One region of the Desulfovibrio biadhensis genome, then DNA from elsewhere that is predicted to be linked to it. Evidence: predicted binding sites of a transcription regulator. Region 1 holds the regulator's gene; each other region holds the start of a gene.

Region 1 (2,275 bases):
AGGGATTTGACTTTGAGGCCCGTTCGTTGCATGAAGCCGCCTTCAGCGCAAAACCGTTGGGGGGCGGAATAGGGCGGTTTTTGTTGGTTTAACCCTTATACTCGCCGAAAACGGCATTTGCCTATGGCTCTCGAACTCAGACAACAGCTCAAGCTCACACAGCAACTCGTCATGACGCCCCAGTTGCAGCAGGCGATCAAGCTGCTGCAACTTTCCCGTCTCGAATTGTTGGACACAGTGCAACAAGAGCTGATGGAAAACCCTTTCCTCGAAGAACATTACGAGGACGAGGGGAGAGAGAAGGCCGTTTCGGAAGAGATTCGTCCAGATGCGCCGTCGTCCAGCCAGGAAGAAATCATCCGCAATGCCGACTGGGAAGACTACCTTGGAGAATTTTCAAGTAGCTCCCGTCAAATGCAAATGCGTGAGTCGGAATCTCCTGAAGATCAGCTTTCCCTTGAAGGACGCTACGCAGTAAGACCCTCCCTTGACGGTCATCTCGAGTGGCAATTACGGCTTTCTGATCTGAGTGAAAAAGAGAAAGAAATCGGCGAAGTTGTCATCGGGAACCTGGACACAAACGGGTATCTTCAGGCCTCTGCGGAAGATATTGCGGCAATGTCGAACGCCGATCCCGAAGTTGTGGAAAAAGTCATCCTTGAGATGCAAACTTTTGATCCTGTAGGTGTTGCCGCACGCACCCCTCAGGAATGCCTTTTGGTACAACTCCATTCCTTCGGTATGGATGATGATCCCGTTCTTGTGGAGTTGGTTAAAGAACATCTCGAAGATCTGGAAAAAAAGCGCTACAAACCTCTGTGCCGTAAGTTTAAAATCAGCATGGAGGACATAAAAAATTATCTGGAACAGTTGCAACAGCTCAATCCCATGCCAGGGGCGAGCTTTGGCACTGGTGAACCGTTTTACGTAAGCCCGGATGTGTACGTATATAGATTTGGCGACGATTTCCATATCCTTCTCAATGAAGACGGACTGCCAAAGCTCCAGCTTAATTCTTATTATATGGACAACTTGCAAGGTCCTTCCAAAGACAAGGACTACATGCAGGAAAAAATGCGTTCCGCCATGTGGCTGATGAAAAGCCTTTATCAGCGCCAGCGGACGCTTTATAAAGTAACAGAGAGCATAGTAAAGTATCAGCGTGAGTTCTTTGAACAAGGCGTCACCCGGCTCAAGCCTCTGATACTTAAAGATGTTGCCGAGGACATTGGCATGCACGAATCCACGGTGAGCCGGATCACGACAAGCAAGTACGTGGCTACTCCCCATGGTATTTTCGAGCTCAAGTTTTTCTTTAACAGTGGACTGGGGATGGATGATGGCAGCCAGGTGGGTTCTGAAAGTGTCAAGGCCACCATCAAGCAGCTCATAGGGGAAGAAAACCCCAAAAAACCTTTGAGCGACGAACGCATTGCCGAAATCCTCAAAGACAAGCTGCAGGTCAACATTGCCCGCCGTACCGTTGCAAAATACCGAACCGCTTTGAATATCGAGTCGTCTTCCAAGCGCAAGGAAGCCTTTTAAGTCCGCCATCCACAGGTAGCGAGATTATGAGACCAAGGAGGATATAGTATGAACATCAACTTTTTCTTCAAACAATTCGAACCGTCTGAGCATCTTAAGAAGTATGCTCGCAGACGTTTTGAGAAAATACTGAAATTTTTGAGCAACCAGGAGCAGATCACTGAAGTGAACGTGACTATGCTCGTTGACAAATTTCGGCACAAAGCAGAGGTCGTCATCACCTCCGGGCAGTTGCACATTACTGCCAACGAGGAATCCGAAGACATGTATTCCACCATTGACCTGGTTCTGGACAAGGTTGAAGCGCAACTGCGCAAAGTCCGGGAAAAGAGCAAGGATCATCGTCGGGGCAAAGGTGGCGGAAAAACTCCCCAGCCTGTCCGGATGGAATATATTTCCTTTTCCGAAGGCGAAGGGGGGCAACGTGAACGGACTATCGTCTCCCGCGACGACTACGAGCCCAAGCCAATGAATGTTGACGAAGCCGCCATGCAGCTCGACAACCTTAATTATGAGTTTCTGGTGTTCCTCAATGCTGAGACCGAACGAGTGAACGTCATTTATCGCCGCAAGAACAACGATTTCGGCCTCATTGATCCGGGGTTTTAGTCTCATGAAATTAGGGGATTATCTGGACAAAGAACTGGTGCTGCCTGATCTGAAGGCCAAGACGAAATCTGAAGTCCTGGCTGAGCTTGTGGAACCCATAGGGCATAAAATCCCAGGGTTT
Region 2 (2,275 bases), 1.9 Mb from region 1:
TTTCAGCAACTTTCCGTTCTTTTTGGCAGAGAAAATACTTGCTTCCCGTGCAGCTTTTTGCTTTAGATATTGTCTAGTTTAGTTTCGGGTTCCCTTTCTTCGAAAGCCACCACCTTGGGAGTGAGTTCGATTATAATGGTCGCCAACCGCGCATCACACATGCAGAAAGGCCTTACTTGCAGCACATTCCACCTTGTTGCAGTCTGCGCCATATTTTTTGCGGTCCTTTTCTTTACACCGCATCAAGGAGCTTGCGTCAAGGTTACAGCTGGTGAGGAAGGCACCTTAAAACCCGTACAGCTGCAAAAAAGCGACACTGTAGTCATGACTCCTGAAGCCGCCCTGAACAATGGGGGCAATGGGGTTACGCCGACGCAGCCGGGCCAGAGCCCCCAGGTGGAAGCCCAGGGGGAACTGCCTCTCGATCTCAAAGGGGAAGAACTGCCTGTGGATCCTGAAGCCGTAGCTATAGAGGATCGCATTACCCGCTACAAATTCATCCTTGAATCCCTTGGGTTCACCCTGAGCGAATTCACCATTTCCCCAGACGAAGCCTATCATGTGCAGCTTGTTTTTGAAGGCAAAATGAATTCCACGCAGGAGAAGTTTGATGAACTGAACGATAAATTTCCTGACGAATCCAAACTCATGGGCCTGCTGGAGCGGGTATACGAGTACAACCGGCGCGATTTGACCAACTACGCCGCGTATCGGGTGGTCCTCCGGCTTTCAGAGCCGCTTTACATCGCCGTGCAGTACCGCAAATTCTGACGTTTTATCCCACCAAAAATATTTTTTCGTCCCCCGACTTTTTTTCTGCGTCTTAAGCTTTTCTTAAGATTTGGCACGTTCCCTGCTTCCAGCAGTACGGCGGGAAACTATTTCCCGTGCCCGGACGTACGGCCAGGTGGCCGCCCCCCACTGCACAGGGTGATACGCCCCGGGCAAAGGAGGCATCTATGCTGTCATCATTTTACATTGGCGCTACGGGAATGAAAACACATTCCCAGGGCATGCAGGTATTGGGCAACAATATCGCTAATGTGAACACCGTGGGCTACAAAAGCTCTGAAGCGATTTTCGCCAACCTCATGAGCCAGGACGTACCCCAAGCCGCGAACCAACCAACGGTAGGCATTTCGCAGCTGGGCATGGGCGCCACGTTGAGTGAAGTAAAAACCAATTTTGTTCAGGGTGGTTATGAAAGCACGAACATGATGGGAGACCTGCACATTTCTGGTAATGGGTTCTTTGGCGTCGCCAGAGATGATACGACCTATTACACCCGTGCAGGCAATTTCAGCGTGAATCAGTACGGGTATATGATCGACCCGCACGGGTATATTTTGCAGGGGCAGTCACTCTACGGCCCAAACGCAGGAACATCGGGCGATATTCAGTTCGAGGCCAACGATCAAGGGCATGTGGTCATGGCCCCAAGTGCAACGACGTCCATATCCATGATCACCAATCTCGGCGATATAGACGCCTCCCCAAGCGCCACGGATCCATTCTTTTCTTTGGCGAATCTGTGGAACGGCACATCGAAAACGCCCCTTTCGTCCGCCACGTATGCTTATTCCGACTCTATCCGCGCCTGGGACGATACGGGCGAGTACCGCGATCTGAACGTGTATTTCGACAAGGCGAATGTTTCCAATTCTGGCGGGGGCAGCGTGTTCGAGTTCGCCATAGGCATGGACCCGGCGGAAGACGGCCGGGCAACATTTGCCGGGACCTCATCCGCAGGCCTGCTGATGTTCGGCACCCTGTCTTTCGACAGCGCTGGCAAACTCCAGAACATGTCCGCCTTCACCAATGACGGTACGGGGAGCAAATCCCTGGACAGTTGGGTGCCCAGCGGCTTTGACGCGGACGGACAGCCGCAATTCTCCGTAACCTACGCCAACGGAGAGACCACGACCATCTCAGCGGACTTTGGGCTGAGCAACAACGGCACGGGATGGGGTACTACCGCCTCCAATGCCGCAGCCGTAGGCGCTTCTCCAAGCGCATTGCCGTCTTTTGACGGCACCAGATCCGCAACCGCCACCACCGCCCATGATGGTTCCTCGTCCTCGACGATCTATTCCAGGCAGGACGGGTACGGAGAAGGATACATGGAAGGGTTCACGGTAAATGAGGACGGGGTGATCATCGGCAATTACAGTAATGGCCAGGATCAGGACCTCTACCGCATAAACATGTATAATTTCGCCAATCCCTATGGGCTGAGCCGTGAAGGCGACAACCATTACAGCGCCACTAAAGCCTC
Region 3 (2,275 bases), 2.2 Mb from region 1:
TGCCTACACCGGCTTCGCCATTCCGGCTTTCGTGCTCATGCTCGTGCTTTCCGCCATATATGTGCGGTGGCGGGATACTGATATTATAGTCAATGCGTTCAGCGGCCTCAAGACGGTTGTGGTGGCGCTGGTAGCCAATGCGGCGCTGGATTTCAGCAAACGTTACTGCACAGGGTGGCGCGATGCACTCCTCGCTCTGGCAGCAGGGTCCTGGCTCACTGCGCAATTGGATCCGGTAATAGCCATTGTAGGGTGCTGCCTGGCTGGTGTGTATATTTATACTACTACGGAGCCACTCCCCGAGTTCGTACACGCACAAAGGGCAGTACGCACACAGTGGCGCATGCTCTTTGGGCTCGCTTTACTGGCGGCAGCGGGCATGTGCATTCTCCTGGTTTTTCTTCCAGCACTGGCGGGAATCTGCGCAGCTTTGTTGAAGATAGACATATTTGCCTTTGGCGGTGGGTATGTATCAGTCCCCTTGATGCTGCACGAATTCGTCGAAGTAAGAGGTGCCATGTCCGAAAACGTGTTCATGGACGGCATCGCTTTGGGACAACTGACGCCTGGCCCCATCGTCATGACGGCGACATTCATAGGCTACATAACCCATGGCGTGACTGGTGCGGTGGCGGCAACGCTCTTTGTATTCACACCCTCTTTTTTGATTCTATGCGCCGCATCGCCTTTTGTGGACAAAGTCCTGCATATGGTGGTTGTGCAGCGGATTTTTAGGGCCAGTCTGGCCACACTTGTAGGGTTGATGGCCGCAGTTACCTTGCGCTTCATGATAGTTATTGACTGGAGCCCGGGCAGGGTGCTTCTTTGTGCTGCAGCATTCCTGGCGCTACGACGGGGGGTGGATGTCCTCTGGGTTGTCCTCGTGGGAGGACTTTGCGCGCTTATTCTGTTTTAGCAGGATGTCGAAAAACCGTCACAAAGAAGGGGCACGCAAGGGAGTAAAACATAAAACATATTGAAATTATGTAAAATTTTTGTCCGGCCCGATACTTGCTTCAGCATGCGTGACAATGCAAAGAACAGTTCCCGGAGATATGTATGCCCCGTCCTTATAATTTCCCGTTGCAAAAAGTCCTTGATTACCGCCTCCAGTTAGAGGAGGAGGCCAAGGCTGCATTGGGTGTGGCACAGCGGGCGTATCAAAAACAGGTCAAAGCGGTGCAGCAACTTCGGGACGCCCTTGCAGCACATGAACAGTCCTTGTATGATGGGAAAGAATTGTCCCCCCAGGAAATGTGGCTTTGGCGCAATTACAAGGAGCGGTTGCACACGGATTTGCAGCTTGCAGAGCAGGATATGCTGCAAAAGGCCAAAGAAGTGAATGCCGCTCGCAGGCAATTGGTGACGACGTCCAAAGACAAGAAGCTTCTTGAAAAACTGAAGCAAAACAAATTGGTACGCCATGTTAAAGAAGAATTTGAGAAAGAGCAGAAAGAACAGGACGAACTCGCGACAATGCGCTACGGGCGCGACGCTTACTAGACTGTTCAAGGGCTTTATCTTCATCCTGGTGGTGAAAATCATTATTCTGGGCACAGTGTTTCTGGATGTGCCCAGTCGCATCGCCACATCCGTAAAGAGCGTGCAGCAAACTGCGCAAGCTCCTGCGGAAATGGCGGAAGCACAAGCTGCCGATGATTCTTCAGAACAGGGCGATCAGTCTCAAGCGCCTGCTGCCGGGGGAGATAACGCCGCCGGTGCAGAGGAGGGTGGTGATACTCCTGTTATGCCGGGTGGTCAGGCAAATGAAGACCTGCGGCGTAAGCAGGAAGAATTGAACCGTAAAGAGCAGTCGCTCAAACAGCTTGAAAAAGAGATCGACACCAAACTCGTTAAGTTGCAGCAACTGGAGACAAAGCTGCAAGGCATGATAGAGAAGGCCGAACAGATCAAGGATGATAAGCTCAAGCATCTCATTGATGTCTATTCGAATATGAAAGCCAAACAAGCCGCAACCGTGCTGGAAACACTGGATCCGAATATCGCGGTCAAGATTCTGGCTGGCATGCGTGGCCGCCAGGCTGGTGAGATTCTGACCAACGTAAAGGCAGAAAACGCAGCGGTTCTTACCGAAATGTTGACTAAATTGCAGGCGCCCTTCGAGTGATGGATGAAGGGCGTCTCGCCCAGAGTTCTTCAAAAGGGCAGAGCATGGATTTGATGCGTCTTGAATTGCGTGTAGCCTACAAAGGGACGCGCTTTGCCGGATGGCAATTGCAAAAGCAGGCGACAAGCAACTCACCAAAAACGATAC

The links. The regulator sigma-54, encoded in region 1, starts transcription at its own class of promoters, with help from an activator protein. The targets are predictions, from matches to a motif close to CTGGCACGGNNNNTGCTT.
Region 2: a site for sigma-54 is predicted at 842-859, ahead of ACZ5EH_RS10740 (flagellar hook protein FlgE). Genes of this name have one in related genera too.
Region 3: a site for sigma-54 is predicted at 1,000-1,017, ahead of fliJ (flagellar export protein FliJ). Genes of this name have one in related genera too.

What each region holds. Positions count from the first base shown of each region.
Region 1 is NZ_AP042477.1:4,379,317-4,381,591, reverse strand. Features, by position in the region: gene rpoN (RNA polymerase factor sigma-54) at 124-1,545, shown strand; gene hpf (ribosome hibernation-promoting factor, HPF/YfiA family) at 1,594-2,154, shown strand; gene ACZ5EH_RS19005 (PTS sugar transporter subunit IIA) at 2,159-2,275, shown strand, end outside.
Region 2 is NZ_AP042477.1:2,459,411-2,461,685, reverse strand. Features, by position in the region: gene ACZ5EH_RS10745 (hypothetical protein) at 325-771, shown strand; gene ACZ5EH_RS10740 (flagellar hook protein FlgE) at 960-2,275, shown strand, end outside.
Region 3 is NZ_AP042477.1:1,384,702-1,386,976, forward strand. Features, by position in the region: gene chrA (chromate efflux transporter) at 1-916, shown strand, start outside; gene fliJ (flagellar export protein FliJ) at 1,060-1,503, shown strand; gene ACZ5EH_RS06065 (MotE family protein) at 1,532-2,128, shown strand; gene truA (tRNA pseudouridine(38-40) synthase TruA) at 2,128-2,275, shown strand, end outside.